Regions from separate parts of the Brevibacillus sp. TJ4 genome, predicted to be linked through region 1. Evidence: riboswitches for the same ligand, from Rfam matches in the RefSeq annotation. Region 1 holds a riboswitch; the other holds the start of a gene.
The links. Region 1 has a riboswitch for FMN ahead of ribD (bifunctional diaminohydroxyphosphoribosylaminopyrimidine deaminase/5-amino-6-(5-phosphoribosylamino)uracil reductase RibD). Riboswitches for the same ligand answer to the same signal wherever they lie in the genome.

Region 1 (16,324 bases):
TCTTGTGCTTCGGCCAGGAGGCGTTTCGCTACTTTTTTCGTCAGGCATAGTCTGGTATCCTTAAACGCAAAGGGATTTCCCAACAGACTCGGGTTCATAACCAACCTCCTTAGGGACGGGAATACGTACATGAGGCAAGGAGTTACGGGCAAATGAGTACGATACACATAGGGGTATGCGGCTGGGGCGACCAGGACGAGCTGTACAAGCATGGCGTTGCCAACCGGGACAAGCTGTCCGTCTACGCCAGTCATTTCCCGATCGTCGAGCTGGACAGCTCGTTTTACGCTATTTTACCACAACGCAATTACGAGAACTGGGTGCGGGAAACGCCAGATCGTTTTGGCTTTATTGTCAAGCCGCACCAGGCGATGACCGGCCATCAGCGCGGGGAAGCTGTGGCGGATCGCAAGGAACTGTTTCGCCAGTTTGAGGAAAGCATCCAGCCGCTCGTGAAAGCGGGCAAACTAAAAACGCTGTTGTTTCAGTTTCCTCCATGGTTCGACTGTACTGCGGAGCACGTGCGCTACATTCAGGTGTGCCGACGGTTGATGGAAAAGTACCCGTTCGCCGTGGAATTTCGCCACCAGAGCTGGTTCGCGCCTCGCTTTCGGGAGCGCACGCTCGATTTTTTGCAGCAAATCGATGCGACACACGTCTTGTGCGATGAGCCACAGGTCGGCAGCGGCTCCGTACCGCTGGTCGTGGCAGTCACCAACCCGAAGCTGGCGCTGGTCCGCTTTCACGGCCGCAACAACGCGGGCTGGCGTGACCCTGGAGAGGGGCAAAAATGGCGCGATGTCCGCTATTTGTACAATTACAGCAAAGAGGAACTGGAAGCATGGGTGCCGCATATCCGGCAGATCGAGGGCGAGGTCGAAGAGGTCTGTATCCTGTTCAACAACAATTCGGGAGGACATGCCGCGGCCAATGCCAAGCAGTTTTCCGAAATGCTCGGGTTGCAGCCAAGCGGATTGAACCCGCGCCAAATGGAACTGTTCTAACAGTAGAAAGAAGGGTTTTTTATGGTTGTAGTGATCGCAGCACTTTTTTTGCTTATTGGTATGGTGGCAGGCATGATCGGCAGTATTGCCGGATTGGGAGGGGGGCTGTTTTTCGTACCAGCGCTGCTGATCATCGGCAACCTGTATGAGTCCGGCTCGGTGACGTCGCAAGTCGCAGCGGCTACATCGCTGGTCGTCATCGCAATCACAGCCCTCTCCTCGACGATTTCCTACATGAAACAAAAAAAGGTGGACAAGCAAAGCGCACTGCTTTTTTGCATCGGCAGCGCTCCTGGCGCAATCGTCGGGGTGTACCTTAATACATTACTACAGACCGGGCAATTCACGCTGTTGTTCGGCTTGTTTCAGCTCTGCATGTTTTTTCTGATCATGGTCAAGGACAAACTGAATCCGCGGAATCTCCATTGGGAAATCACCCGCACTTACGTCGACAACGAGGGGAAAGAGTGGGAGTACGGGTATAGCCGTTGGGCAGCGCTTTTGGTCGCGTTTCTCGTCGGGGTGTCCTCATCCCTGTTCGGGGTGGGCGGCGGCGTCTTGATGGTGCCGGCGATGATGGTCCTGTTTCGCTTTCCTCCCCATCTCGCTACGGCCACCTCCATGGCCGTCATCTTCTTCTCTGCGGTCGTTGGATCGGCTACCAATATCGTACACGGTCACATCGACTGGCTGTACGCGGCGATGCTCGCTCCGGGGGCATGGGCCGGCGGCAAGCTGGGGGCATTGGCTGCCAGCAAAATGAAAGGGAAGACGATCGTACTCGTGCTGCGCATCCTCATTTTGGGTGTCGCTTTGCAGATGATCGGCGAGTCCTTTCTCGGTTAAGGAAAGAAGAGGGGGAGTGTGAATCGTGGCTGCCACCTGTACCTTGCATCTGCTTCACACCAATGATGTGCACAGCCAGTTTGCCAGCGTACCGCGAATCGCGACTTGTCTGCGCACATCTCGTGAAAACTGGGAAGCGCAGGGAGAACATGTCTTGACCTGTGACATTGGCGATCATCTGGATCGGATGAACATAATGACCGAAGCCGGCTTTGGTCAAGTAAATGTGCAGGTGATGAACCGGTCGGGCTACCAGTATGCGACGATCGGCAACAACGAAGGTGTGACCCTGCCCAAAGAAAAGCTGGATCGGCTGTACGGGCAGGCCCGTTTTTCCGTGATCGTGGGAAACCTGCGGGACGGAACGGACGGCAGCCGACCCGCCTGGGCGCTGCCCTATGCAATTCACGCTTTTCCCGAACTGAAGGTGGCTTTGCTCGGCATGACCGTCCCGTATCCGGACACCTATGAAGGCCTGGGCTGGATCGTGGATGATCCGATACCTCTGCTCCGGCGCCAGATTGCTGACTTGCAGGGCAGAGCGGATGTGATCGTCCTCTTGTCCCATCTCGGCTATATGGAGGACTGTCGCCTGGCTCGCGAGCTGGAGGGAATTGACGTCATTCTCGGAGCCCATACTCACCACGTGCTGGATACAGGAGAGCGGATCGGGAATACGCTGATCGCGCAGACTGGACGCTTCGGCCAGTATATCGGTCATGTGCGGCTCGTTTGGAACCAGGAGAGCCTGCGTATCGAGCAGGCAGAGGCCGAGCTTTTGCCGGCAGAGCAGTATCAACCGGACGCAGCGCTCTCTGCTTTTTTGCAGGAGGAAGAGCAAAAGGCAAGACGAACATTGACCCAGACGATTGCGTCTATTCCGCGCGATCTGCCTGTGCGTTGGGATGAGGAAAGCCCGTTAGGCTCGTTTCTTGCAGCCAGCATCCGGGAGAAGACCGGGGCGGAGATCGGTTTGGCCAACGCTGGGCTGCTGCTCAGCGACCTCAAGCGAGGAAGCCTGTCTTATGCCGATTTGCTGCACTGCCTCCCGCATCCGATCAATTTGTGTGCGGTCACGCTGTCGGGAGCGCAGTTGACCGAGCTTTTGCAGCAGGCGATTCAGCCGGAAATTGTGGGCCTCAAACTGCGCGGGTACGGCTTTCGCGGGAAGGTGGAGGGCTGGATGGCCGTCGACGGCTTGCGGGTCACGTATATTGGTGGCGACAAACCGACGATCGCTGCAGTAGAGGTAAACGGCTCGCCGCTCGATCGCAAACGGGAATACCGGGTCGGTACGGTCGACATGTTTTTGTACAATCGCCTGTTTCCGCAGCTTGTGGCAGGCAGGGACCCGGAGTATTTTTTATCGGCCATGCTGCGCGAAATCATTGCCGAATCGATTTTGGACGAACGGATGCTGGAAAACTCCTTTTCTCCGCGCTGGATAGCCTTGCCTGCTGAGCAGCACTGACCGGGATACGCACACCATTCCCTCGGCAGCTTCATACAATAGGAGGGCAGGCTGCGCATGGGAGGGGGAGACAGGATGGTAGAAGTACAGCCAATCCATTTTGCGGAAGGAACCGCGATTGCCGTCACCGTTCGCTTGCCCAAAACGACGCTGCTGGCGGTGACGACAGATCGGGGCTACATCATGTGCGGAGCGCTCGACGTGGCTCTGCTCAATGAACGGCTGGCCAGCCGCGAGATCATTGCTGGCCGTGCCGTAGGCGTGAAGACGATTGAGGAACTGCTTGACGCTCCTTTGGAATCGGTGACGACCACTGCCGAGAAGTTGGGGATACAGGCGGGGACTATCGGTCGGGAAGCGATAGTAAAAATGCTGTAAAGGATCGTTTGCTTTTACATGTTAGCCTTTGTCGAAAAGACAAAGGTTTTTTCTTGTGAGCCTTAAATTTGCGTGTAGAAAACAGTCGAATCACGTTATAATAGGGGTTACCATAGGGAAAGGCGAATGTTGGAAACATGAGATTAAAATCGATTCGCAATTGCCGTTCAGGGGAGACGCTTGCCCGTTCCATTTACACAGAGACAGGGATGGTCCTGGTGGGGGCCGGTGTAGTGTTGACAGACCGGATGATTGCCCGCTTAAAAGAAAAAAATATTACATCGCTGTACATCATGGATTCCCGCACTGACGATATTGTGGTGGACACCGTCATTTCCGAGGAGACACGCCGGGAAGCGATGTCATTGATCCATGAAACCTTCCAGGCTGTAGGAGACACGTCATCCAAAAAATGGAAAAACGTATTCGCCGACAAGCTGTTCGGACGCGAGCTCAGGCAGGTTATGAGCGCGATCGCCGACGAGGTAAAAAACTGCCGCTCTGCAATGAACTTGATGGCAGACGCGTGCGCCTACGACAACTATATTTTTTCCCATTCCTTCAATGTCGCCCTCTACAGCACTGCGATTGCGATGAAGACCGGCTTTTCCGAGAAAGAGGTTCTCGAGATCGGCACAGGTGGGCTGTTGCATGATATCGGAAAAACCTGTGTGCCCGACGAGATTTTGCAAAAGCCGGGCAGGCTTGATCCAGATGAGTTTGAATTGATGAAAAAGCATGCAGAACAAGGCTTTGAGATGCTGCGCAAACTGGATGATATTTCGCTTGTCGTCGCCCACTGTGCCTACCAGCATCACGAACGCTGGGACGGCTCCGGGTATCCCCGTGGCCTGAAGGGGGAGGACATCCATCCGTATGCCCGGCTGATGGCGGTGGCAGATGTGTTTGACGCGCTGACGACACATCGCGTGTATCGCTCGTCGGTCTTGCCTCACGTCGCGATGGAAATTTTGTACTCCGGCTCGAACACGATGTTTGATCCTACCTATGTGATCGCCATGCGCGACACGATCGCCCTGTATCCGGTCGGACTGAGCGTGACGCTGAACACCGGAGAATCGGGAGTTGTCATAGGAGGCAATGCCGGACTTCCGAGCCGTCCCATCATTCGCATTCTTTCCGATGAAAGTGGCCAGCAGGTAGACAAGCCGTATGAGTATGACCTCGGCAAGCGGCTCGACCTGATGATCGTCGCCTGTGATGAATTGATGTAGCTACAGCCACTCTTTCATTTTGAAGAACAAGTACATACTGATGCCCACCCCGGCCATGCACCCGAGAACGATGTAGTATCCGTAGGGGGATTCGAGCTCGGGCATGTTGGTAAAGTTCATCCCGTAGATGCCGGTAATGATCGTCAAGGGCATAAAGATGGTCGTCAAAGCTGTAAAAACGCGCATGATGTCATTGGCCCGACCTGTCAGGGAAGCCTGGTATGCTTCCCGCAGGTTGCTGATCAGGTCGCGGAAGGTGTCGAAGCTCTCGACCACTTTTGCCGAATCCTCCACGATGTCGCCAAACAGTTTTCGCACGTCCGGATCGATCAGCTCCAGTTCTTTTCGGTGCAGCATGTCGATCAGATCACGCTGCGGCAGCAGCATTTTGCGTGCGTACAAAATTTCGCTGCGCAGCCCGATGATCTGGTCCAGATGCGATTTGCGCGTATTCATCAAAATCTCTTCTTCCAGCTTTTCAATCAGATCCTCGATAAGCTCAATCACATCAAAATAGCGGTCCACGACTTCGTCGATCAGTTGGTAGAGAAATTCCGCCGGACGGTTGATTTCCTTTTCCCGCAGCAGGTTCAGCAGTTGCCCGAATTCGGGTGTTTCCTGTTTGGTAATCGTGATGATCGTATGGCGTCCGAGGAAGAGATTGATCTCCCGCAAAAAGATGTCCTGGTTGTGAAAGGCAATCCCGTTGACGACCAGAAAATAGTGGTCGTCGTACACTTGCAGCTTGGGTCGCTGCTCCTCCTCGTCAATGCAGTCTTCCACTGCCAGATGGTGCAGGCCGTACAAAGGCTGGAGCAGATCGAGATCGAACGGACTGGCATCGATCCAGTAAAATCCGTTTGCGGGCGGCTGCAAGGTTTCTTCAATTTCTTCCAGAGGGGTAATCAGCCCGTTTTGGATGAGCCGAATCTTCATCGTTTCTTCTCCTGCCAGTAGGTTGGGGAATCGAAGAGATGCGCGGCACGATTTTGCCGAGAACGAGCTCATAGGCGGCGAGCAGTGCAGCCTTGCTGGGCGGTGCGGGACTGACACGCTTGTTGACTGAGTCCACGTGACTTTCCTCCTTGCGTAGCCTTCTTCTTCTTTTCCCATGCTATGACTGCCAGTTTGTCTCCTATCCGAAGTTTTTCGCGCCTCTTTTCATTTGTAGTGTGCCTCATTTAGTATCTTTCACATCCCGGCTTTCTGCGGCAATCACGCTGTTTTTTGTTTACTTACTGCGGAAAAAGGGTATATAATTCAGAAGATACTTGCAATGGAAAAAACTGTGTCTCGATATCAATAAAAGGAGTCTACTTCATGTCGAAACGTCCGTTTTCCCGTTTATTTGGATCGAATACAAAGCCAAAAGGGGGGCTGTTCTTCACTGACCTGCAAAAGCAGGGAGAGGTGCGAGTACCGCAGCATTCTACCTTGGCGCGGCAGTTGGCCATGATCCAGTTGCGAGATGAAGATTTGGCGATTGCCAAGGCAATCCAGCCAATCATTGTAGAACATATCGATAAAATTGTAGACGCTTTCTACGAAAGCATTGCTACCGAAGAGCTGTTGATGCAAATTATTGACCGCAACAGTTCGATCGACCGGCTGAAGCTGACGCTGAACCGGCATATCCAGGAGATGTTTTCCGGCAGGATTGACGAGGAGTATTACCAGCAGAGAAGCAAGATCGCGGCAATCCACATGCGTATCGGGCTGGAGCCGAAATGGTACATGTGTGCCTTCCAAAACCTGCTGCGCTCGATTATCGAGCTGCTGAACCAGTCCATCCCGGACAAGCAGGAGCTGGTGGTGGCGATTCAAGCCGTCAACAAGATTTTGAGTATTGAGCAGCAAATCGTGCTTGAGGAGTACGAGAAGGAGCATGAGCAGGTCCGTCAGAGCGAGCAGCAGAAAAAGGACGAGCTGCGTGCCGTTCTGGCCAATTCCGCTCACGAGCTGGCCGCTGTGGCAGAAGAAAACAGCTCTTCCGTAGAAGAGTTGACCGAGCAGTCCCGCGAAGTGCTTCGCTTTGCCGAAAACGGGGCGGACTTCTCCAGCAAGGCGCAGCAGCTTTCTGTCGAAGGAAAGGAAAAGCTCGAGAACCAGCAGCAGCAGATGAATCTGATCGAGCAAAGCGTGGGACAGATCGCCCGCGAGATGGACATGCTCGAAGAAAACGCGGACAAAATCCGCGGTATTGTCGATGTCGTCACCGAGATTGCCGAGCAAACGAACTTGCTGGCTTTGAACGCGGCGATCGAGGCGGCGCGCGCAGGCGAGCAGGGGCGGGGTTTTGCTGTGGTGGCCGACGAAGTGCGCAAGCTGGCTGAGCAGACAAAACGGTCGGTTTCCGGAGTGCGCGAGCTGATTGAAAAAACGAACCAGCAGACAGTCGTCCTGTCATCGGTTGTCAAAGAGATTCAGGGGCTGGTTCATTCCAGCACGACGATGACAAGCGAGACCAATGCCTTTTTCGAGGGGATTATGAACGCTGTTTCCGAAAGCAGGGAGCAGAGCGGTCGCATCCAGCAGGAGCTGGAAAATTTCTTCCGGGTCATGGAGGATATGAACAACGCGGTTGCCCAGGTGGCAGAGTCGGCCGACGAATTGTCGGATATTACGGAGAATTTGTAGCAGGCACTTATTTGTCTACATATTTTACAAGAAGAAGCTGTCCCGTTTTTCGGGGCGGCTTTTTTGTATGGAGAAAAGGTGTCCGGTGGCGGATTCCGCTGTGCGCTGCGCAGCGAGCCGAGCCGGTTGCGGCCAAGGAAACGCTAGTCTTTTTTCCGGGATCAAGCCATAAAATGTACTACTGGGAGGTGACGGGCGTGGCGAAGTTTCGAACCCGTCGGCGTTGGAGAAACCCGCTTTCCCGCACCAAAGCGTTCTTTATTGCGCTGGTCATTTTTTTTGTGTTGATTATTCAATCACTCGTTTTGCTGGAAAAACGGCTGGAACCTACGCTGAAAATACTCGCAGCGCAAAAAGCGGAGCAACTGGCCAAGGAAGCGATCACTGATGCTGTGACGAAGCGGATTTCCCAACAGGGCGTCGACTTTAACGAAATCGTGATCATCGAGAAGGATAACGAAGGGCGAATCCAGGCGTATCAGTTCAACTTTCGCGAATATGCGCGCATCGTCGGGGAGACGACAGCGCGTGTACAAAACAGGCTGAAAGAGTTTGAGACGGAGAAGGTGGATCGCACCGTGCCGCTTGGGCTGGCTACGGGAAACAGCTTTCTGGCGTCGATGGGGCCAGATTTGCCGATCACGTTCGTACCGATCGGCTCTGTCAAGACGAGGCTGGAGACGGAGCTGGATGAAGCGGGGATCAATATGGTGCTGGCGACCGTCTATATTTACGTCGAGGTCGATTTGCGGATCGTCATTCCGTTTGCCACCGAGGAGCAGACGGTGACGACGAGAATCCCGATTACCCATTCGCTGATTATCGGCGACGTGCCGCAATACCTGTACAACAATCCGGACGGCAAGCCGGACGTGCCGCGAGCCAGGTCCGAGTACCAGTTGAATATGCCGGCGGATTGAGCGCTGGAGTCAGGGGTGTATTTTTCCACTTTGCACTTTTGGCAAGAAAAACAGGACAAAAGAGACGCAGAGTATGGTATAGTGGTAGGCAACTGAATACCAGCCTTCAGGGCAGGGTGAAAGTCCCGACCGGCGGTAATGACGAACGCACGTCTGAGCCCGCGACTCGCAGACCAGCTATTGGCTGCGACTGACTTGGTGGAAATCCAAGGCCGACGGTAAAGTCCGGATGGGAGAAGGTATTTGGAATAGCCTTTGCAAGCTGTTTTTTCGAAAAAAGCGGCATGCAAGGGCCTGCTTTCTTATGCCCCGCGCCCACAAGCACAGGGCATTTTTTATTGGCAAAGGAGGGAAAAGTAACACAGGCATCAATTTCATAGGCGATCTTCAGGGCAGGGTGAAAGTCCCGACCGGCGGTGATGACGATGAGCGTCTGAGCCCGCGACTCGCAGACCAGCTATCTGGGCTGCGACTGACTTGGTGGAAATCCAGGGCCGACGGTAAAGTCCGGATGGGAGAAGATGTGTTTGGCTTTCGTGCGCCGTCGAAAAAAACGGCATAAGAAGGCTTCTTTCCCCATGGCCCTGAAAACCCGGAGCGGTTTTTGGGGCTTTTTGTTTGCGAAAGGAGAGGAACATGGAGGACGCACGATATATGGCAATGGCTATCGAACTGGCGAAAACGGCAGAGGGACAGACGAGTCCCAATCCGCTGGTCGGGGCGGTAGTCGTCAAGGATGGTTTTGTGATCGGCATGGGAGCGCATGTGCGGGCAGGCGAACCTCATGCCGAGGTTCACGCCCTGCGCATGGCGGGCGAGCGGGCAGCATGCGCGACGCTCTACGTGACGCTGGAGCCATGCAGCCACCACGGAAAGACACCTCCATGCGCGGATGCGGTGATTGCAGCAGGTATTCGCCGCGTCGTAATCGCGACGCTCGATCCGAATCCGGCAGTTTCCGGTAGAGGTGCGGGCAAGCTGCGGGCGGCCGGAGTGGATGTCGTCGTCGGTGTCCGGGAAGCGGAGGCAGTCCGGCTGAATGAAGTGTTCTTTCATTTTATCCAGACCAGGCGGCCGTTCGTCACAGTCAAGACCGCGAGCACTCTGGACGGAAAAATTGCAACATCGACCGGTCACAGCAAATGGATCACCGGAGCAGCAGCACGCGAAGAGGTGCATGAGCTGCGCCGCAAACACGACGCGATACTGGTCGGAGCAGGCACGGTCCTGGCCGATGACCCCGAATTGACTGCGCGCAGGGACGGTCAGCCCTACGGCAAACAGCCAGTGCGGGTCATTTTGGACAGCAGATTGCGCATCCCGCTGTCCGCGCGCGTAGCACGAGTAGATCAGGCGCAGACGTGGGTCTGTACTACAGCGCGTTCGCCCGAGACAAAGCGCGAGGCGTTGGCCAGCCAGGGTGTGCAGGTGATCGTTTTGGATGAGCCGATCACGGTGGATGCGGTACTGTGTGCCCTCGGCGAGCGGGGCATTACCTCTTTGCTGGTGGAGGGAGGCGCGGAGGTGAACGGTTCGTTTTTGCGAGCGCGAGCCGTACAAAAGCTGATCAGCTATGTGTCGCTCAAACTGGTCGGCGGAAAAAACTCTCCTACCCCGTTTGGCGGCAGCGGCTTTGCCACGATGGACGAAGCCGTGATCTTGACCGGTACGAGCGTTGAGCAAATCGACGAGCAGGATATTCGCATTGTCGGTTACCCGTTGTGGAGAGAGCGGCATGTGAGAGGAGAGGAGGAAGGAACATGTTTACAGGTCTGATTGAGGAAGTTGGGCGTTTGGAAGCGATCGTGGGAAATGAGCAGGCGGGTTGTCTGGTGATCCGTGCGGAAAAGGTACTGGAAGGAGTCCAGCCAGGTGACAGCATCGCGGTCAACGGAGTCTGCTTGACCGTCACCTCTTTTACAGCTCGCCAGTTTCGCGCGGATGTCATGCCAGAGACATTGAACAAGACAAATCTGGGACGGCTGCGAACAGGGCAGCGGATCAATCTCGAACGGGCGATGCGGCTGGGGGATCGGTTTGGCGGTCATATCGTCTCGGGACATGTGGACGGTACGGGCGTGATTCTCTCCCGCCAACCGCATGCCAACGCGGTGCTGTTTCGCATCGAAGCCGCTCCGCAGTTATTGAAATACGTGATCCCGCGTGGCTCGATCTGCATCGACGGCATCAGTCTGACCGTCGTCGATGTGGAGGAGCAGAGCTTTGCCGTTTCCATCATTCCCCATACATTGGCCCAGACGAACTTGCAGGATCTGCGGGCAGGGGATTGGGTCAACCTGGAAATGGACGTAATCGGCAAGTACATCGAGCGATTGATGGGGGCTCGCCGTACTGACGAGGGAAAGACAGAAAACGGACTCAGCCTGGCATTTTTGCAGGAAAACGGATTTGTTTGACGAGGAGGGAAACGAGATGTTTCATCGCATAGAAGAGGCGCTGGAGGATTTGCGTCAAGGCAAGACGGTTATCGTCGTGGATGATGAGGACCGGGAAAACGAAGGGGATTTCGTCTGCCTGGCGGAAGCGGCGACGCCGGAGATGATCAATTTCATGGCAACCTACGGGCGCGGGTTGATCTGTGCACCGATCACGCTACAAACGGCACAACGCCTTCACCTGCAGCCGATGGTGGCAAACAATACGGACAAGCACGGCACGGCCTTTACCGTATCTGTCGACGAGATCGGTACGCATACGGGCATTTCCGCCCAGGAGCGTTCCCGGACCGTTCTGGCGATGTTGGACGAGACGAAGCAGGCAAGTGACTTTCGCCGGCCGGGACACATCTTTCCGCTGGTGGCCAAGCCTGGAGGCGTACTGCAACGGGCCGGGCATACGGAAGCTGCTGTCGACCTGGCTCGTATGGCGGGGAGCGCACCCGCAGCCGTAATTTGCGAAATCATGGACGAGGACGGTACGATGGCGCGTCTGCCGCAACTCGAAGAGATCGCCCGCCGCTTTGATCTGAAGCTGATTACGATTGCGGACTTGATTCGTCATCGGATTCAGACGGAGTCGCTCGTCAATCGAGAAGTGACCGTCGAGTTGCCGAGCGAATACGGAGACTTTCGGATCGCCGCCTACACCAATTTGTTGGACGGCAAAGAGCATGTCGCGCTGATCAAAGGAGAGATTTCGCCGGACGAAGCAGTGCTGGTGCGGGTTCATTCCGAGTGTCTGACTGGCGATGTATTCGGCTCGCTTCGCTGTGATTGCGGTCCGCAGCTACACCATGCACTGCAGCGAATCGAGCAGGAAGGCAAAGGCGTGCTGCTGTACATGCGCCAGGAAGGGCGGGGGATCGGACTGATCAACAAACTGCGCGCCTACCAGCTTCAGGAGCAAGGTCTGGATACGGTGGAGGCGAACGAAAAGCTGGGCTTCCCTGCCGACTTGCGGGAATACGGCATAGGGGCACAGATTTTGCGTGATCTGGGTGTTCGGCGGATGCGGCTGCTGACCAACAATCCGCGGAAGATTCGCGCCCTCAGCGGGTATGGCTTGCTGGTAGACGGACGCGAGCCGATCCAGATGCCGGATCAACAGCATAACTGGCGGTATTTGTCTGCCAAGCGCGAGAAGCTGGGACATTTGCTGCAACGCATGTAAAAAACAGGAGGAGAGACACAATGAAAACACATGAAGGAAATCTGATTGGAACCGGACTTCGTATCGGGATTGTCGCAGGGCGATTCAACGAACTGATTGTCAGCAAACTGGTAGGAGGAGCACTGGACGCCCTGAAGCGGCATGGCGTGAACGAAAACGACGTTGAGGTGGCATGGGTGCCGGGGGCGTTTGAAATTCCCCTGATTGCCAAAAAAATGGCCGAATCCGGGCGTTTCGATGCAGTTGTGACGCTGGGGGCGGTCATTCGCGGCGCTACTCCGCATTTTGACTACGTCTGCAACGAATGCGCCAAAGGAGTGGCTTCCCTTTCCCTGAGTACGGGAATCCCCGTCATTTTCGGCGTGCTGACTACCGACACGATCGAGCAGGCGATTGAGCGGGCAGGCACCAAGGCAGGGAACAAGGGCTGGGAAGCTGCTAGTGCAGCGATCGAAATGGCCAACTTGTCACGGCAATTTGCCTGAGCGCCATCAAAATCATCCCTTCGGCACAAGAGCCGAAGGGATTTTTCTTTATTTAGCAACAGTCCTTATCGCCTGCGAAACTCCCGCCAGATGGCAGCGAGCGTCTCTTTGTTCCACGTCCGCTTCGCTCCGTACAGAAGCCGGGTGATCCCGCTCATCATCGTCTGCTGATCCTCCGTGTACGGATACCAGTTCAACTCCCGCTTCTTGTCCCCGGGATCATGGATGATCGAGATGCTGTGCGTAAATGATTGCAGGCTGCCCATCCCGCGGTACCGGCCGATACCGCTCTGCTTGACGCCGCCAAAAGGCAGGTGCGGGTTGGCAAAGCTGATGATCACGTCGTTGATACAGACGTTTCCGCTTTCCAACCGCTCGGCGATCCGTCGCGCCTTTTGCTTGTCCTGTGACCAGACGGATGCGTTCAAACCGTACGGAGAGCTGTTGGCAAGCCGGATCGCTTCTTCTTCGTCGGATACGGCCATGATCGGAAGCACCGGACCAAACGTCTCCTCCTGCATGATTTTCATCTCCTGTGTCACTCCGGTCAGCACGGTTGGCGGCACAAACATCCCCTCATCGGGGAAAGTGCCTCCGGTGACGGCTGTCGCACCGTTGGCGATCGCATCCTCGACGTGTTCGCGGACGATCTCGATCTGTCTGGGGAACGTCATCGAGCCTATCTCGACCTGATCGGGAAAGCCTTGCCGCAGCACTTTCGTCTTTTCTGTAACAAGCTGGACAAAGCGGGTGTACACCGTTTCGTGGACGTAGACCCGTTCCACCGACATGCACACCTGGCCGGAATTGGTAAAAGCTCCCCAGACAGCGGCGTTGGCAGCGCGCTCCAAATTGGCGTCGGCACAGACGATCATCGGGTCTTTTCCACCCAGCTCCAGTTCGACCGGAATCAACTTCTCGGCTGCAGCCGCCATGATCGTTTTTCCTGTGCGCACCGATCCGGTGAAGAAAATTTTATCAGGATCCGCCTGTACCAGCGCTGCTCCGACCTTGCCCCCTCCGTGCAGGACGGAAACGACATCGGGCGGGAATGAGACGGCGCGAAACAGTTCCTCGATCGCCAGTCCGGTCGCCGGGGTTACCTCGGACGGCTTGAGCACGACTGTATTGCCTGCCAAAAGTGCCGACAGGACGGGGATGACAGCGAGCTGAAACGGGTAGTTCCACGGGGCGATGACAGCGACTACGCCCATTGGCTTGTAGTGAATGTACGACTTTTTGGGCCAGAGCAGCAATGGCGTCTTCACCTTTTGCGGAGCGAGCATGCGTCTGGCGTTCTTTTCGTAAAAGCGAATCGTATCGACAGTCACGAATATTTCTGTCATGTATGCTTCAAACAGAACTTTTCCCGTATCGTTGCTGATGCGTCTGGCCCATTCTTCGCCGTGTTCGACCAGAAACTCGCGAAGCCTTCTTAAATAGTCGAGCCGGACCTGCAAGGGAGTGGCAGCCCATGCAGGGAAAGCCTCCTTTGCCCGTTTCATCGTCTCGTTGACTTGCTCGTCTGTAGCTACCGGCAGCGTGCCGGAGAATTCCCCGGTAGCGGGATTGTGCAGGGAAAGGAGCGACATGTTGCAATCACCTCTATGGATCGGGGCTTTTGCCCCGGAATCGGTCGTGTGCTTATCCTCCATTCTAGGTTTCGCTCTTTTCGCCTGTCAAATGAAAGGAAGCGGTGCTTCCCCAGATTGCAGACAAACTCCCTCGCTGAACGAACAGCAGAGGGAGTTTGTTTAATAATTTGATGAAAATACCGAAGGTGTTTTGATCGTTCACCTTTTGGCGACCTGATTTCCATAGCCAGGTCGCCATTTTTTTCAAGTTCATGGCAGCGAAAACAAGCATCGCCTGCATCGTGACCTTCTCCAGTCCTCGTAAGGTCGTCCAACGCATGCCATGCTTTTCCTTCATATCAGCGAATACACGTTCAATCGTTTCTTTCCGTTTGCTATAGATTTGTTTGTTTTCCTCGGTATGCCGGAGGTGGTCTACCTCTTCGAGGTAATCAGCCCAGATGTGGCGACTCACTCTCTTTGTGTAGTCTTTACTTTCCGTGCATTGTTTCAAGAACGGACAACTTCGGCAAACTTGAGAATTTGATCGATAGATACGGTACCCATCCTTGTTTGTTGTCTCATATGTTAAGATTTGCTCGTTCGGGCAGATGTAGCAGTCGAAATATTCATCATACACATATTCGTGCTTTTTAAAAAAACCTTCTTTGGTGCGTGGTCTTGTGTAGGGCATAACGGGGCGAATCTGGTCATCAAGGAGTGTTTTACTGATGTAAGGCGTCTTGTATCCCGAGTCCACTGCCACAGCTTGAGGCTGTGCAAACGTCTTTCGCACTTGATTCAAAACATCCTCAAAAACCTGACTGTCATGCACATTGCCTGGCGTTACCTTGGCACCAAGCACAAATCCATTTCGATCACATGCTGTATGAAAACTATAAGCAAATACACGTTCCTTTTCCCCTTTTACAAACAATCCGCAATCCGGGTCAGTTGTGCTGACTTTCACCTCCTTCTTCGAAGTTTCTGTCTTTTTTTCAAGGGGCTTCTTTCCATGTGCAATACGATCCTGATTGATTTCTTCGTCCAGCAGCTCTTGATATTTCTTCGCTTGTTCTTCAACGATTTCTTTCACGTATTTATGCTTATTCGCACTGGCTTTTACATGCGTAGCATCAATGAAAAGCACATCAGGCTTCACGAATCCATGATGAACCGCCTCCTCCAATATTCGAAGGAAGATCGACTCGAAGAGTTGAGTATCCCGAAAACGGCGAACATAGTTCTTGCCTAGGGTCGTGAAATGGGGAATGGGCTGACTGAAATCATAGCCAATAAACCACCGATAGGCAACATTGGTTTCGATCTCTTTAATCGTTTGTCGCATGGAACGAATTCCAAAAATATATTGGATGAAAGCAATTTTAACTAAGACTACAGGGTCAACACTGGGTCTGCCATTGTCATGACAGTAGAGGCTTTCCACCAAGTCATAGATGAACGAAAAGTCGATTGCATTTTCAATTTTTCTTACGAGATGATCTTCTGGCACCAACTCATCTAGCGAGAATGCAGATATCTGATAACGCCCTTCGGCCTCTTGCTTATTAAGCATAATGCCACCTCTAAAAAATAACTTTTGAAAACGTAACATGTTCTATATTCAACAAAAAAGCCTGCAGACCCTGTTCCTTACGGAACTTTGTCTACAGGCTGAGGAAGCGGTGCTTCCCGTCACCGCTTCCTGCTCTGCCGCTCCCAGCGAATGAGATACGGATATGGATCAAATGCCCATTCATTCCCGCCTGTCTCCCGGTACATCCCGTAGTGGAGATGGGGCGGAAACTTTCCGGAAGTGCCCGGCTTGCCGTAGCCGGAGCTGCCGACGTAGCCGATGACCTCTCCGGGCTCGACAATATCTCCTTGCTTCAGGCCTTTTTTGAATGAAGAGAGATGGGCGAAATAGTGGTACACATTGCTCATGTCCCGCATGCCGATCCGCCATCCGCCATAGCGGTTCCAGCCAATGACTTCGATGATGCCGTAGCCGGTGCTCAGTACCGGCGTACCGTGACTGGCGAATATGTCTGTTCCTTCGTGAATTCGTCTGCCGCCCCAGCCGCGCGGGTAGCCCCAGGTGCTGCGGTAGCTGTATGTGTATCTGCTCGGGATGGGGAAGCTAC
Region 2 (16,324 bases), 1.6 Mb from region 1:
CAAAAAGTATCGATTATGTACGGTACAGATACACTCATTCTCTTTTCCTCCTCAGCAGAGTGCCTTTGATTGCGGGCTGGCTTACAGCTCCTCTTTGATAAACTGGAGCACTTCCTGCACATGCCCTTTCACTTTTACTTTGCGCCACACCCTGGCGATATTCCCCTCTTTGTCGATCACGAACGTGCTGCGCTCGATGCCCATGTACTCGCGGCCGTACATTTTTTTCAGCACCCATACCCCGTAGGCTTCCGCGACCTGGTGCTCGGGGTCAGCCAGCAAAGGAAACGGCAGCTCGTGCTTGGCGACAAATTTCTCGTGCGACTTCACTCCATCCGGGCTGATCCCCAGCACGACAGTATTCAGCTCGGCAAACATCGGGTGGTAATCGCGGAAATCGCACGCTTCTGTCGTGCAGCCAGGCGTCATGTCCTTTGGATAAAAATAAAGTACCACATTCTTCCCGTGATACTGTGAAAGTGATATCGTCTGGTTGTCGTTTGCCTGCAAGGTAAAGGCAGGCGCCTTTTGACCGGTTTCAATCATGCTATCCCTTCCTTTGTGTGCAATCTCGTGCTTCCATTTTATCACAAGCTGATTGCCACTTCATCCTGTCTATACGTTGCGCTTTTTGTCAGAAAACGATAGAATTGAGTGATAAAGTTAAGAATTATAAAAATTGTTCTGGTCAGTTGGATGGTGATTATACGGCATGAAAGAAATTTATGAAGTAACAGACCCAGAAGCGCTGAAGTCGCTGGCGATTCCCGAACGCGTGAAAATTTTGGAACTTTTTGAAGACCTGGAGCCTCGCACGGCCAAACAAATTGCGACTGAGCTGGGAGAGAACGCCGCCCGTCTGCACTATCATGTAAAAGAACTGGTGCGCGTCGGTTTGCTCGAACAGGTCGATACCCGGGTAAAGGGCTCGATCGTCGAGAAGTATTACGAGCCGGTTGCCAAGGTCATTCAGGTCAAGCTGCAGGTGATGATTGAAGAAAATGCACAGCAGCTCAGCGACGTCATGTTTACCCCTTTTCGCACTACGGAGCAAGACCTCCTGCGTACACTAAACCGCTTTGTGCAAAGCGATGAAGATATGCGCAAAGAGTACAAGAACACTTTCGCTTTTAATATTACCGAACTTTATCTGAGTCAAGATGAAAGAAACGAAATGGTTACCGAATTGAACACAATTATCAAGAAGTACAAGGGACTGAAAAACGAACCCGGAAGACGGAAAATGAAGTATTTCCACGTGATTTTTCCGCTCACACCCGCCGAACCTGTCAATGACAGTGACGAAGCGTTTGAGGAACCGCTCGACGAATAGGAACAAACACATAATCGCCACGCAGACAGTACAGACAGCAAGAAAACCATCAGCAGGCGAGATGGTTTTCTTTTCGTCTAGGAAAAGGGAGGACCAAACGTGCGCCATATCTTGTTCGATTTTGACGGGACGATAGCGGATACATTGCCGCTTATTTTCACCTCGTTTCGCTCCACTCTCCAACAGTTCCTGGGCAAGCACTACTCGGACTCGCAGATTCTCTCATTGTTCGGCCCTACTGAAACGGTCATTTTGAAACAGTTGCTGCCCGCTGACCAGTTTGATACGGGACTCGCTTATTTTTACGACAGATACACAGAGGAGCATCATCGCGTGACCAATCCGCCCGAGATTGTGGAGATGCTCGCGCTGTTCCAATCAAAAGGAATTCGCATGGGTGTCGTCACCGGAAAAGGACGCAATAGTGCAGATATTTCGCTGCGGGAATGGGGATTGGACTCGTATTTTGAAGTGGTCATTACCGGTGACGAGGTATCGCAGCCAAAGCCGCATCCCGAAGGAATCCTCGCCGCCATGCAGCAAATGGGACTGTCTCCGAATGAGACGATGTACGTGGGCGACAGCAACGCCGATGTGCTCGCCGGAAAAGCAGCGGGTCTTGTCACTGTAGGTGTCAACTGGCTTGACGTGACGCAGGATGCAGGTTCATTTGATCCCGAACCGGATCATCGCTTTACCGACGTAGCCCGTTTTCGCGACTGGGTGCTGGGCATGGAATCCACCAAAAATTGAAGGTTTGACAGAACGCGTCTTTGCTTGAGGGAAAGGCGCTTTTTTTATGCCATCAAGCGTCAGGGAAGGGCTTGCCGAACGCAGAGAATAGGGCAGCTTGCCGCCAGCGAATACTAGGAAAAACGACAATGGGGTGAGCTGCATGGGCATGTTCAATCTGTTTGGCGATCGAAAAGAAAAACGGCGGGAGAAACGAATCGAGAGGGGAATATGTCCGGACTGTTCAGGCAGAGGCTTTTTTGCGCCTGGTTTTGAATCTGTTCACGTACTGGACTGCACGGCTTGCCAAGGGACGGGCAAAGTCTGAGGCTTTAGGGACAGCAGGTATTCTCTCCACTTTTTCTACTTTTTCTCTATATCGATGCGTTGTCGTCCACTGAACGCCTTGACGTGATCCACGTCCCGACCAGCATCGTAATACCGCAAGCCGCTATGCCAAACATGATCGCATTGAGCGAAGCCAGCCCTTCGATGCTCAAATCAGCGATGACGACGACGGCGCTGACTGCCATTGACCACAGTGTGACCCGTGCCGTTACGCGTTTCCAGAAAAAGGCGGCGAGGATCGGGATGAACACACTGCCCGTCAGCAGCGCGTAGGCTACATCCAAAGCGACGACAATATCTTTCAGCCAGGCAGCAATCATAATGGCGCAAGCTCCGGCGATCAGCAAAACGAGGCGCGTCAGGTTGAGCTTGGCGCGGTCGCTGTACTCCTTTTTGGCATACGGCAGGAACAGGTCATTGACGATGACCGTCGCCGAAGCCATGATCGTCCCGGAGGCGGTCGACATCACCGCCGAGGCAATGGCTGCCATCACCAGACCGAACAGACCGACAGGCAGGTACTGGAGCGCCATTTGCGGGATCGCCTGCTGCGGATCAGCCAAGCCGGGGATCAGCACGCTTGCCGTCATCCCGATCAAAGCGCCCGCCACTGCGTAGACGATGCAGTACAGCCCGGCGTAGATCGTACCTCTCCGCAATACCGTTTCACTTTTCGCCGTAAAGGCCCGCTGCCAAATGTCCTGGCCGATCATCATACCGAAAAAGTACAGAAGAAAATAAGCAAAAATGCGAGACTCTCCCAGATTCAAAAGCTGTACGTGCGCCGGATCGACTTGCTGCAAAAGGCCGCCAAAGCCGCCAACATGATACAGTCCGATCGGCAGCAGCAAACCTATCAGGCCGAGCGTCATCACCCAGAACTGGATCACATCCGTCAGCGTCACGGCCCACATCCCGCCGACAATCGTATACATCAGGACGACGAAGCCGCCGAGGACAATCGCTGTCGTGTCAGACAGCCCGAACAGTGTCGACAGTACAATTCCCATCGCGATTACCCCGGTCACGCATACCATCAGGTCGTACACGGCCATGATTACCGCGCTGATCATCCTGCTGCCCGGGCCAAACCGATTGCCCAGCAGTTCGCTGACGCTGTATACCCGCACCCGGCTGAGCGGTTTTGCGAAGAGCACACCCATGCCGGTAATGCCAAGCCCGATCATCAGCACGAGCCACATGCCGGAGATGCCGTACGTGTATCCCAGGCCGGAGCCGCCGAGGGTGGATGCCCCACCCAGGACAACGGCAGCCATCGCCGGCACGTACAGTCCATAGCCCAACCTCCCGCCGGCGACCAGAAAGTCATGGTGGTTTTTTACCGACCGGACGCTGGCAAAGCCGATGATCGCCAAAACCGCCAAATACACGAGCATGACGGAGACATCAATTCCGCTGACCATGTACATCCCCTCCCGTTTGTACGCCGGTCTTTGCCCGCTTGTTCCAGGCAACCAGCGAAATAAATTCGTAGGCGATATTGGCTGCGGCCATACTCGTCACCCGCGCAGGGTCCCTGTCTGGCAAAACCTCGACGAGATCAAAGCCGACGATATGCAGCCCTGTCAGTTGGCGGACAAACTGCTGTGCATCGTAAGTAGTAAACCCGCCGATCTCCGGTGTTCCTGTGCCCGGCGCGTACACCGGGTCGAGAAAATCAATGTCAAAGGAAACAAACACCCGGTTGTCGCCGACGCGCTTGCGAATTTCTTCTCCCAGCCTTTCAGGCGTCATCTGCTTGAGCTGATCGGTGGTGATAATGCGGTAGCCCAATCCTTCCCCGTCCTTCAAGTCATCCGGTCCGTACAGGCTTCCCCTCATCCCGATCTGGATCGAGCGAGACGGATCGACCAGTTCTTCTTCGGCAGCCCGGCGAAACACGGTGCCGTGGTTGTACTTTTTGCCAAAGTAGGAATCCCACGTATCGCCATGAGAGTCAAAATGGACGAGGCTTACTTTTCCGTACTGTCTGGCCATCGCCCGCAGGTGGGGCAGCGAGACGGAATGATCGCCGCCGATCAAAATCGGAACGACCTGATGTGCAAGCAGCTTGCCGAGCTGTTCCACGATCCATTCGTACGACTCTTCGATATAGCCGGGATTGACTGCCAGATCGCCGTAGTCCACGCCTGAGCAGTAACGGAAAATATCGACTTCGAGCCCCGGATTGTACGGGCGCAGCAGCGCAGACATCGAGCGTACGGCTTCTGGCCCAAAGCGCGTCCCGACGGCGAAGCTCGCTCCCGTGTCAAACGGAACGCCGACGACGGCAAAGTCGATGTCCTCCTCTGTCCGGACATGAGGCAGCCGCATAAAGGTTTTGACCCCGGTAAAGCGCGGTGATTGCTGTGAATCGACCGGAGAATACTTGTGGTTCATGCAATAATCCCTCCTTTTTGGACTGCCATACTCAGTAGCAATCACCGTGCCAATCGGGATATTGCGGAAAATTCAGATATTCGTAGTCATGTTTGACTACCCTGTTTGCGAACGTAGGCGTTGATTTTGCGGTTGGCCGTCGACTGGCTGATGCCCAGATGCTTTGCCAACAGCACGCTGCTCGGGTACTTTTTGTACATCCGGGAAATAAATTCCCGCTCGATCGCTGTCATGTACTGGTGATAGCCGATTTCTTCCTCTCGTACCGCTTCGTTTCTGTCCTCCAGCAAATCCTGGGGCAAATCGATATACGGACCGTTTGCGGTAATCATCGCGTTTTCGATACAATTGCGCAGCTCCCGCACATTCCCCGGCCATTCCTGCTGTGTCAGCCAGTCGACAAAGCCCGGCGCAAGCTGCTTGTTGATCTTGTATTTCGCCTTGCACTCCTCGGTGATCTCGTAAATGAGCGGAACAATTTCATTGCGACGCTCGCGCAGCGGCGGGATCGTGAGCTTGATGACGTTGATCCGGTAGAACAGGTCTTTGCGAAATTTTTTCTCTTCCACCAGTTGTTCGAGATTTTGGTTTGTGGCGCAGATGATCCGGCAATGCAGCCTGATCTTGTCCGTTCCGCCTACGCGAGTGACAGTCTGGTTTTGCAGGACCGACAGCAGCTTTACCTGTAGATGCAATGGCAGTTCGGCGATTTCGTCGAGAAACAGCGTGCCGCGTCCGGCTGCTTCAAAATAACCGATTCTGCCACCCTTTTTCGCTCCGGTAAATGAGCCTTCCTCGTAGCCAAACAGTTCCGCTTCGATCAACGATTCCGGGATCGCCCCGCAGTTGACCTCGACAAACGGCTCACCCCTTCGCTCCGACATCTCGTGAATCATGTGCGCCAGACGGTTTTTGCCCACGCCCGATTCGCCTTCCAAAAGCAGCGTGACATCGAGGTCGGCCACCTTCGATACGACCTCCAGCACTTTTTTCATTTTGCCTTCGGGGAGAAACAGTCCCTGCACCTGCTTGGTCCGCAGCTCCTCGATCTCTTTCTGGTAGTGCAGTATCGTTTGGGCGACCTGGTCATTTCTTTTTTTCAACTGCTCCAGCTCCGTAATGTCGCGGGAAAAGCTGACCGTCCCAAGCAGACTTCCCGCCTCGTCAAAAACCGGAAAAGCGGATACGACGACCTGTCTGCCCGTCTTTGTTTGCTGCACGAGCGTCTGCCTTTTTCGCGTGGTGAGGACGAGCGCCGTGACCGATGGGCGGAGCACCCCCGCTTCCTCCAGGCGGTACACATTTTGTCCCAACAGGTCCTGAGCCTCGACACCGTACAGCTCGCCGCAGGAAGGGCTGACTTCCCGCACATTGCCACGATCGTCCGTAATAAAAATCTCGTCGAAGGTATGATCGATAATAAATCGCAACAGCAGCTCGGCATGTTCCCTCATCCGGCAACCCCCTTAGTCAGAAATGGGTAGCTATTAGTCAATTATGACTACATTGTAAGAGAATTGCGGAAAGAAGAACAGGGCAGATCGAAACAGAAAAAGCTGCTGAGCCAGATCGCAGCAGCTTTTTTGCGCTTCCTATTGAAACTGGCAGATCAATACGCCCGGGCAAACCAGACCGTATGCCTGGCCACTTCGCCGCAGGTGATGCATGTGTGCTTTTGCTGCGGCGGTTCAAACGGGATATTGCGCGAGGTAAACTTCGTCTCTTCCTTTACCTTCGCTTCGCAGGCGTCGTCGCCGCACCAGCCGGCGAGAACCCAGCCGCTCACCTTGTTGTCCTGCTCGCATGCGGCGACGTGGGCGACCAATTGCTCCAGCGTATCAATCTCCAGATGCGAGTTGGCTTCGCGGAACTCGACTGCGCGCTGGTACATATGCTGCTGAATGTCTGCCAGCAAATTCGTCACAGCCTCGACTGCTTCTGCCAATGGCACTGTCACCTTCTCTCCAGTGTCGCGGCGGGCCAAAATGACCTGACCGTTTTCCACATCGCGCGGACCGATCTCCAGCCGTACTGGCACCCCGCGCATTTCCCATTCGTTGAACTTCCAGCCTGGCGTCTCCTCGCGCAAATCGGCGCGGACGCGAACGCCTGCCGCCTTGAGCGCGTCAAACAACGGATCGAACGCAGCCATCACCTGTTCACGCAGCTTGAGCGGCCCGACAGGAATCATAATCACTTGTGTCGGTGCGACGCGCGGCGGGAAGGCAAGCCCCCTGTCGTCGCCATGCACCATGATCATCGCCCCGATCAGCCGCGTCGAGCTGCCCCAGGAGGTCGTATGGACGTACTTGAACTGGTTGTCGCGATCGAGGTACTTGATCTCGAAGCCGCGCGAGAAATTTTCTCCGAGGTAATGGGAGGTGCCAGCCTGGACTGCCTTGCCGTCCTTCATCATCGCTTCGATCGAATACGTATCGACAGCACCGGCAAACCGCTCGCTCGGCGTTTTTTGCCCCTTCCAGACCGGGATGGCCAGTTCCTGCTCTACCACGTCCCGGTAAATCTCCAGCATCTGCATCGTCTCTTCGCGCGCTTCCTCTTCCGTGGCGTGGGCGGTGTGTCCTTCCTGCCAGAGAAACTCGGAGGTGCGCAAAAACGGCATCGTCCGCTTCTCCCAGCGGAAGACGTTGGCCCACTGGTTGATCAGCACAGGCAGGTCGCGGTAGCTTTGGATCCACTGGCTGTACATATGCCCGATCATCGTCTCCGAAGTAGGACGCAGGGCCAGCTTTTCCTCCAATTGCTCGCCGCCCGCCTCCGTGACCCAGGGGAGCTCGGGGTTGAAGCCTTCGATATGCTCCTTTTCCTTCTGGAAAAACGATTCGGGAATGAGCATCGGGAAGTAGGCGTTGCGGTGGCCGGTCTCTTTGAAACGCTTGTCCATCGCGGCCTGAATCCGCTCCCACAGCTCATAGCCGTCCGGCTTGAACACGATGCACCCGCGCACAGGCGTGTAGTCCATCAGTTCCGCCTTCTTGATCGCATCGATATACCAGCGGGAAAAGTCCTCTGACTGCGGGGTGATCTCCTTTACAAATGATTTTTCCTGTTTCATCGACTGCTCATCTCCTTTGCTCTGCAAAATGCAAAAAATCCTCCATCCCACATAGGGACGGAGGATCAACTTCCGCGGTACCACCCTGATTAACCGCAACTGTCGCTGCGATTCACTCATTGTTCCCGGTAACGGCGGGCACCCGGCACGGCTCATCGCCGGCGGCTTCAGGATGGGGTACAGTCACGCCTGTGTATCGGCCTTGCAGACGGGGGCCGACTCTCTGGGACAAGGCTGTGTGGCTGCGGGTCCTGTCATTGCCTTTCTATCTGGCATCTTAGCAAGTCTTTTGCGCATTGTCAATTAATGGTTCGCGCCAGCAGACGGGGAGCCAGCTTGACGTACAGCGGATAGGCGACGGCCGCCATCAGCACACCTTTTACGATATTGAACGGGGCGATTCCGTACAGCACCAGTGACCAGACACTGCTTGCGCCGAAGCTGGCGAGCAACTGATCCAGCGGCATCTGGTACAGGGCAGCGTAGGCTGGCAGCAGGAACCAGGCGTTGAACAGTCCCATGATAGCAGTCATCAGCAACGTACCGGCAGCCAGGCCCAGTACAAAACCGGCTTTTCCTTTTCGCAAACGATGCATGATCACCGGAATCAGGATAAAGCTGCCCCCTGCTAGAGCGTTGGCAACCTCCCCGATAATCAGCCCGTCAGTATTTTTAAAGAGCATGTGCAATGCATTTTTCATCACTTCAATGATGACCCCTGCCGCCGGTCCGTAGATCAGCCCCCCGATCAAAGCCGGAAGCGTGCTGAAATCCAGCTTCAAAAAGGACGGCATCAACGGAATCGGAAACTCCAGGTACTGCAAGACAAAGCCGACTGCAGCGAGCATAGGAATCGTCACCAGGCGCTGGGTTGCGCGCGTCTGGTGCAAAGCTGTTTCTTTCATGTTTACCATCTCCTCATTTTGACTACTCCTTCTTGAGGAATGGCAACAGGTTACATTTTTTCACGTGAATGTTGCTTGCCAGACAAAAAAGCCCTGAGGAAAAAAGAATCCTCAGGGCTTTTGCGTTCACAGGCGTATGACAAAGACAGGGCTGGTTGTACACAGACTGCCCCCGTCGTGTTTGCCGGTTTGCATAAGCAAACAAGCACGTGTCAAAACGTACTGTCGTCATCCTTCTCCCATCCAGACTGTACTGTCGGCTCTGGAATCTCACCAGATCCTGCACTCCGTCGCATCGCTGCTCGGGAGGCTCGCGGGCTTGCCGTGTTTTCCACGGTCACCGCCGGTCGGGAATTTCACCCTGCCCCGAAGGAATGTGTAGTTGTATGCTTATTATACTGCGGTTCATTTTCCGTTGACAATAGCAGATTGCACTTGCCCTTTCTCTACGGCCACCCGCCCTGAGAAGAAGGTAGCCCCTCCGCCCATGTCGGCGACGCGATCCGGGGTAAGCGCATTGACGAAGTGGCGGGCTCCAGTGCCCGGCACGTCGGCCCACAGTCCCTGGGTGACGACGACGCCTGGCAGAACGCTGTCTCCTACCGTCGCCACAAGCTCACATTCTCCCCTGTCGTTGAACACCCGGACGAGATCGCCGTCCGCAATCCCTGCCGCCTGGGCATCCTGTTCATTCATGTACAGGCGCGGAACCTTCTCCATGCTGACATGCTTCTCGTTATTGGAAAACGTCGAGTTGAGGAAGTTGTGGTTCGGTCCGGGAATAAACAGGTACGGATAGCTGCTGTCTTCCGGCAAGGGCGTATACGTCGGCAGCGGCGGGTATCCGGCTGCTTCCATGCGGCTCGAATACAGCTCGATGCGTCCGCTCGGCGTCGGCAAATTTTCGATAAAAGGCGTCGTTACACGCGCTTTGGCAAAATGGTTCGCTGCCAGCGTCTCGTAGCTGATGTCCTGGATATACGGGTTTTGCGGATGATCAAGCGCCTGCCGGATCAGCTCTTCATCGCTGTCGGCAAACATCGGATCGGTGAAGCCCATCGCTTTTGCCAGCAGGCGGAACACCTCGACGTTCGACTTGCTCTCGCCGTACGGTGCAATCACCGGCTGCTGAAGCTGCATGTAGAGATGCCAGTAGGATGTGTACAAATCGGTGTTTTCAAAGGACGACGTAGCCGGCAGCACGATGTCTGCATATTGCGCCGTCTCGGTCGCAAACAAGTCGTGGACGACGGTGAACAAATCCTCGCGTGCCAGCCCGCTTCGCACCTTGTTTCCTTCCGGCGCGACGAGAGCGGGATTGCAGTTGTAGACGAACAGCGAGAGCACAGGCGGGTCCAGCTCTGTGAGCGCCTGGCCGAGCTGATTCATATTGATGCTGCGCGTCGCGGGATCGGCGAGCACATCCGGGCGCTGCAAGGCAGGCTTGTTGTACAGCAGGTACGCACTGTTGCCTTTGAGCGCTCCGCCGCCCTTGACCAGCCATTGGCCCGTAATCGCCGGCAGACAGGCGATCGTCCGGATGCACATCCCGCCGTTGTCGTGATGCTGCAGCCCGTTGCCGATGCGGATAAAGGAAGGAGACGTCTCCCCGTAGAGCCTCGCCAGCTTGACGATGTCCCCTGCGGGCACCCCGGTAATCGCCGATACTGTCGCCGGGTCGTAGGCGCGCACGTGCTCACGCAGCTTGTCATGCCCGACTGTGTACTTCTCCAGAAAAGCGGTATCCTCCATGCCCTCGGCAAACAAGACGTGCATCATGCCGAGCGCCAAAGCCGTATCGGTGCCCGGACGGATCGGGATAAACCAGTCGGCCCACTGCCCCGTACGGTTTTTGTGCACGTCGATGACGACGATTTTCGCCCCGTGTTTGCGGGCTTTTTCCGCCAGTACGACCTGATGCATGTTGGTGCTGATCGTGTTGATGCCCCACATGATATGCAGCTTCGCGTGGACCGTATCCTCCGGGTCCGTCCCCAGGGCAGCGCCCATCGTATAGCTGTAGCCGACACCGCCAGCCGAATTGCAGATCGTCCGCTCCAGGCGGCTCGCTCCCAGGCGGTGAAAAAAGCGCAAATCCATCGACTCGGCGTTCAGCCGTCCCATATTGCCGTAAAAGCTGTAGGGAAGGATGCTTTGCGGTCCTGCTTCGGCAATCAGCTCCTTCCATTTGGAAGCAATCGTCTCGATCGCCTCGTCCCAACTGATCGGCTCGAATTCCCCTTCGCCCTTTTTGCCGACTCGCTTGAGCGGATACTGGAGGCGCTGCGGGTCGTACAGCCGTGCCGGCATGTTGCGCACTTTGTTGCAAATGTTCCCCTGTGTCACCGGATGATTCGGATCGCCCTCTACCTTGACGATTTTTCCATCCTGCTTGTGTATAAGCAGTCCGCACTGGTCCGGACAATCCAGTGAACAGACAGACGAAAATACTCCATTTGGTTGCTCTGCGTACGATTTCATAAGCGGTCCACCTCTCACGAACGGTTGTCGGGACATGAATGATTAATAATTCCTATCTATTTAATATGAAATAGATTAAATGACCCTCGATGCTGATGTCAACGTAAAAAGAGCAGGATCATCACGATCCCGCTCCTCTGTATTTGCTGACGCCCCAGTTCCAGACCAAAATACCCAGGGTAAAGAAAATGACACCCATCAACGGAGTCAGTGCCGCGTAGCCATACCAGGTCTCCTTGCGCAGGAAGTACGCGGCGGGATAGACCCCGACGAACGCAAACGGCAGGATGTAGGTGAGGACAAAGCGGATCACTTTGTTGTACACATCGACCGGGTAGCGTCCGTACTGCTGGATGTTGTAAATCATCGGCGCAATCCCCGTCCGCGAGTCGGAGAAAAAGCTGATCGCGGAAATTGCCGTGTAGACCCCGCCGTAAATCAGAACCGCGCTGATCACCAAACCGATGAACAGAAACGGATCGTACCAGGTAAAGGTAAGATCAAGCTGAATCGCCGCGTAGCCCATGATGATCAGGCCCGTGATCACGCCGAATATGCGGTCCGGCGCGATCGACTCCAGACATACCTGGGCCAGGTTGTAGATCGGCCTGGTCAGGATGCGGTCCATCTCGCCGCGGATGATATATCGCTCGTTGAAGTCCCAAAAGCCGAAAAACATCGAGAACAGCGCGTACGGAATCAGGAAAAATCCGTAGATGAAAATGATTTCGTCCCTCGTCCAGTCATTCATCAGAGGAACGTGCTGAAACACGACGACAATAAAGACCAGATTGATCAATTCGGAGATCAGGTTGGAAGCGAGGTCTCCCAAAAAGTCCGCCCGGTAGGCCAGCCTCGTTTTAAAATACTGCCCCAAATAGGTGGCGAAAATCGTGATGATGTGCTTGGCATTTTGTATTGCTTGCATCTGTTACCCTCCTTGCACGACGAGCCGGTTGCGCGCCTTCCGCCAGAGCAGCGCGATTGGCACGAGAATCACCAGCACCCATACGCATTGCAGGCCGATCAGTTCCCAGGCGCGTCCCGGAGCGACCGCGCCGGTAAAAATCAGGCTGGGATAGTAGTTGATCGCCTGGAACGGCAGAAAGCCCATCGCCGTCTGCGCCCATCCCGGAAAAAAGCTGATCGGCAGCACCAGACCGGACATCAGGTCGATCACTACCCGTTTGGCCCGCATCATGCCGTCGTTGCGGAACAGGAAAAAGGTCAACAGGCCGGTAACCAGATTGATCTGCGTGTTGATCAAAAACGCGAAGCCGAGACTGATCAGATACAGCCCCCAGTCCGCGGCTGTCGCCGGAAAGTGAAACGGAATGACCAGACTGATCAAAAAGATGCCCGGGGCGGCAAAAAACAGCAGGCGGAAAATCCCTTCCCCGAAAGCCTGCGCCGTCTTCACCGACAAGTAGTTGTAGGGGCGGATCATCTCGATCGCCACCTTGCCCTCGCGTACATCCTGGGCGATTTCCGTGTCGATGTTGTTGAAGTAAAAGGCGCGGGACATCCAGGCGATCGCCACGTAGGCCGTCATCTGCTCGACGGACAACCCGCCCAGCTCCTGCCGCTCCCCGTAGATCGCCCCCCACAAAAAGTAGTAGGCGCCGATATTGATCCCGTAGATGATCACGCCGCTGTAGTAGTTGACCCGGTAGGCGAGCATCGTCAGGAAGCGCATGCGGATCAATTCTCTGTACAGTTTACCCATGGTTGGCCACCTCGGCGTCCTCCGAATAAATATTGCGGACGATATCCTCGGTGCTCGCCTCCACAATTTTCACGTCGCTTACTTCAAAGGTGGACATCACCGTAGAGAGCACAAATGGCAGCATCTCTTCGCTGCGCATCACTTTTACGCGCAAGGCGTAGTCATTCACCTGCTCGATCTCACACGGCATCTCGCCCAGCGCCTGGCGGACCTCCTCGGCGCGGGTGCGCTTTTTCATCTGGAAGGACACCTCTGTGCCATTGCCCCACTTGTCCTTCAGATCGGTCAGCAGCCCGTCGAAGATCAGCTTGCCTTTGTCCATCACCAGCACCCGTTTGCAGAGCGCTTCAATATCGGTCACATCGTGCGTAGTCAGCAAGATGGTCGTATGCTCCGTCTCATTCAAGCTGAGCAAAAACTCGCGGATTTTTTGCTTGACCAGTACGTCAAGTCCGACAGTCGGCTCGTCGAGAAACAACAGACGCGGCTTGTGTATCAACGAAGCCGCGATCTCACATCGCATCCGCTGGCCGAGACTCAGCTTGCGCACGGGCTGGTTGACGAACGGGCCGATGTCCAGCTCGTCGATCAAACGCTGCAGCCACTTTTCTCCCTCTTCGTCGTCGACCTTGTAGACGTTTTTCAGCAGCCGAAACGACTCCAGCGGGGACAAATCCCACCAAAGCTGCGAGCGCTGTCCGAAAACGACACCGATGGAGCGTACGTACTCCTCCCGCTGCTTGTAGGGAACGTAGCCGTTGATCACGATTTCGCCTGCGCTCGGGGTGAGAATCCCGGTCAGCATCTTGATCGTCGTCGATTTCCCCGCTCCGTTTTCCCCGATCAGCGCGAACATCTCTCCCTCCGCGACGGAAAACGAAAGTCCGTCAACCGCTTTTACACTCTTGTACTCGCGGCTGAACAGGTCGCGAAAAGCTCCGCCAAGACCTGCTCTGGCCTGGTGGATTCGAAATTCCTTTTGCAATTGCTGTACCTGTATCATCGAATGGAATACCTTCCTTTTCTTTCTCTTCTTTAGATCCGCCATCTGTTAGTGTAAATGAGGGCACTCATTTGTGCAAAAGGCAAACTGCCAAAAAAACAGTTTTGGTGTGGTAAGATAATGAAGGACTTTTTGTACAGAAAAGGGGAATCCATATTATGAAGCGTGAACAATCTGCCCGCATCCACGAGCAGGCAATGGACGTTATTTTAGGCGGCGTGAACAGCCCTTCCCGCTCTTTCAAGGCAGTCGGCGGCGGAGCACCGGTCACGATGGAGCGAGCCCAGGGCGCCTATTTTTGGGACGTCGACGGCAACCGGTACATCGACTACCTGGCGGCCTATGGTCCGATCATCACCGGACATGCCCATCCTCATGTGACCCAGGCGATCGTGGAAGCGGCGCAAAACGGGACACTGTACGGCACACCTACCCCGTGGGAAGTGAAATACGCGACGATGATCCGCGAAGCGATCCCGTCGATGGAACGCATCCGCTTCAACAACTCCGGCACGGAGGCGGTGATGACCTGCATCCGCGTCGCCCGCGCCTATACCGGACGGGTAAAAGTGGTAAAATTCGCCGGATGCTACCACGGTCACTCCGACCTCGTCCTCGTTGCAGCCGGCTCCGGTCCGTCCACGCTGGGTATTCCCGACAGCGCGGGCATTCCGCAAAGCATCGCCAACGAAGTGATTACCGTCCCGTTCAACGACGTCGATGCGTTCGCTGAAGCGATGCGCGTCTGGGGGGCGGAAACAGCCTGCGTGCTGGTCGAGCCGATCGTCGGCAACTTCGGGATCGTCGAGCCAAAGCCAGGCTTTCTCCAAGAGGTAAATCGCCTGGCCCACGAAGCGGGCGCACTGGTCGTCTACGACGAAGTCATTACTGCGTTTCGCTTCTGCTACGGCGGCGCGCAAAACCTGCTCGGCGTCGAGCCTGACCTGACCGCATTGGGCAAAGTCATCGGCGGAGGACTGCCGATCGGCGCTTATGGCGGACGCCGCGAGATCATGGAGCAGGTGGCACCGCTCGGCCCTGCCTACCAGGCGGGCACGATGGCCGGAAACCCCGCCTCGATCCGCGCCGGTATCGCCTGCCTGGAGGTGCTCCGGGAGCCAGGCGTCTACGAAGAGTTCGAACGCTTGGGCAGCATGCTCGGCGAAGGCATTCGCCAGGCGGCGGACAAGCACGGCGTCCCGGTCCAGATCAACCGGGTAAAAGGCGCCCTGGCTGTCTATTTCACCGACCAGCCCGTGTACGATTACGATACGGCGCAGCAGGCTGACGGCGAGCTGTTCGCCCGCTTCTTCCGCCTGCTGCTCGACGAAGGCATCTGCATCGCACCGTCCAAGTACGAAGCCTGGTTCGTCACAACGGCGCACACCGAAGCCGACATCCAGGAGACGATCGCTGCCGTCGACCGCTGCTTTGCCGCTCTCAACGGCTGATCGAAAGAGGAAGGATTTTGCCTGCGCGTCAAATACCCGCGTTGGACATACTACAGATGTTCGGATAGCCAACAAGGGGGGATTTTGATGTCAAAAGGCGGCAACATCTACCCGCAAGCGCCGGAAAAGACCCTGGACTCGAAGATGAGCTCCAAAATGCTGGAGGTAGTCGGGTTCCAGCACCCGCGCAAAACCGAACATCACAAAACCGAGAAACACGATCGCTAGGCAGCACACAGACGCCTCCCATGGGTACATTCCTGGGAGGCGTCGATTTTTGATGCTGAAAATCCTGAGTTTTTGTCGATAAAATTAATTTTTTGAAAATTAAAACGCTTTCATCTGCCAAATGCTTTCCAGCTTTATTGTACGAAACCGATGTTCGTGTTATTCTAGGATTCAAATCCTTTTTTAGAAGTTTCAGAATTGTTTATAGGAGGTGGATGGTCAGGTTACACTGACCGAAATCATGCTAAACAGAGAGAAAAAAGAAACCATCGAAACATTCCAGAACTACCAGCGAATCGAACACGATAGCTGTGGCATCATCTGCATCATCGAAAAAGCTGGTGTGCCCACGCGGACCAATCTGGATGAGACCATCCGCTCCCTGATCCAAATGGAACACCGCTCCGGGTTTATCGACGGCGAAGGAGACGGCTGTGGCGTGCTTACCGACATTCCCCGCGCCCTGTGGTCCCATTACCTCCAACAGGCCGGACTGGACGGCGCGCTCGTCAATGACAGCCGCTTTGCCGTAGCTCACCTGTTCGTTCCCCGGACCGGACATGACGCCAAAGACGTGCAGGAACAGATTCGTTCCCTGTTTGCCAAGGAGGGCGTCTCCATTTTGCTGGAGCGCGAAAATT

Region 2: linked by a shared signal. The riboswitch ahead of ACAF76_RS17260 (ECF transporter S component) and the one ahead of ribD (bifunctional diaminohydroxyphosphoribosylaminopyrimidine deaminase/5-amino-6-(5-phosphoribosylamino)uracil reductase RibD) in region 1 are both predicted to bind FMN.

What each region holds. Positions count from the first base shown of each region.
Region 1 covers NZ_CP185865.1:762,864-779,187, forward strand. Annotated here, with positions in the region: gene ACAF76_RS03495 (M67 family metallopeptidase) at 1-98, opposite strand, end outside; gene ACAF76_RS03500 (DUF72 domain-containing protein) at 153-1,004, shown strand; gene ACAF76_RS03505 (sulfite exporter TauE/SafE family protein) at 1,026-1,850, shown strand; gene ACAF76_RS03510 (bifunctional metallophosphatase/5'-nucleotidase) at 1,876-3,321, shown strand; gene ACAF76_RS03515 (YunC family protein) at 3,397-3,699, shown strand; gene ACAF76_RS03520 (HD-GYP domain-containing protein) at 3,837-4,934, shown strand; gene corA (magnesium/cobalt transporter CorA) at 4,935-5,870, opposite strand; gene ACAF76_RS03530 (hypothetical protein) at 5,818-6,006, opposite strand; gene ACAF76_RS03535 (globin-coupled sensor protein) at 6,255-7,571, shown strand; gene yunB (sporulation protein YunB) at 7,760-8,491, shown strand; FMN riboswitch at 8,590-8,736, shown strand; FMN riboswitch at 8,871-9,018, shown strand; gene ribD (bifunctional diaminohydroxyphosphoribosylaminopyrimidine deaminase/5-amino-6-(5-phosphoribosylamino)uracil reductase RibD) at 9,128-10,267, shown strand; gene ACAF76_RS03550 (riboflavin synthase) at 10,252-10,908, shown strand; gene ACAF76_RS03555 (bifunctional 3,4-dihydroxy-2-butanone-4-phosphate synthase/GTP cyclohydrolase II) at 10,925-12,121, shown strand; gene ribE (6,7-dimethyl-8-ribityllumazine synthase) at 12,142-12,606, shown strand; gene ACAF76_RS03565 (aldehyde dehydrogenase family protein) at 12,672-14,198, opposite strand; gene ACAF76_RS03570 (IS1182 family transposase) at 14,263-15,756, opposite strand; gene ACAF76_RS03575 (M23 family metallopeptidase) at 15,876-16,324, opposite strand, start outside.
Region 2 covers NZ_CP185865.1:3,516,545-3,532,868, forward strand. Annotated here, with positions in the region: gene ACAF76_RS17220 (M42 family metallopeptidase) at 1-38, opposite strand, end outside; gene bcp (thioredoxin-dependent thiol peroxidase) at 82-546, opposite strand; gene ACAF76_RS17230 (helix-turn-helix domain-containing protein) at 713-1,333, shown strand; gene ACAF76_RS17235 (HAD family hydrolase) at 1,433-2,086, shown strand; gene ACAF76_RS17240 (sodium:solute symporter family transporter) at 2,440-3,837, opposite strand; gene speB (agmatinase) at 3,821-4,813, opposite strand; gene ACAF76_RS17250 (sigma-54 interaction domain-containing protein) at 4,900-6,267, opposite strand; gene proS (proline--tRNA ligase) at 6,423-7,889, opposite strand; gene ACAF76_RS17260 (ECF transporter S component) at 8,189-8,794, opposite strand; FMN riboswitch at 9,022-9,172, opposite strand; gene ACAF76_RS17265 (molybdopterin-dependent oxidoreductase) at 9,200-11,275, opposite strand; gene ACAF76_RS17270 (ABC transporter permease) at 11,397-12,203, opposite strand; gene ACAF76_RS17275 (ABC transporter permease) at 12,207-13,001, opposite strand; gene ACAF76_RS17280 (ATP-binding cassette domain-containing protein) at 12,994-14,004, opposite strand; gene ACAF76_RS17285 (glutamate-1-semialdehyde 2,1-aminomutase) at 14,163-15,455, shown strand; gene ACAF76_RS17290 (hypothetical protein) at 15,543-15,683, shown strand; gene ACAF76_RS17295 (glutamate synthase-related protein) at 15,925-16,324, shown strand, end outside.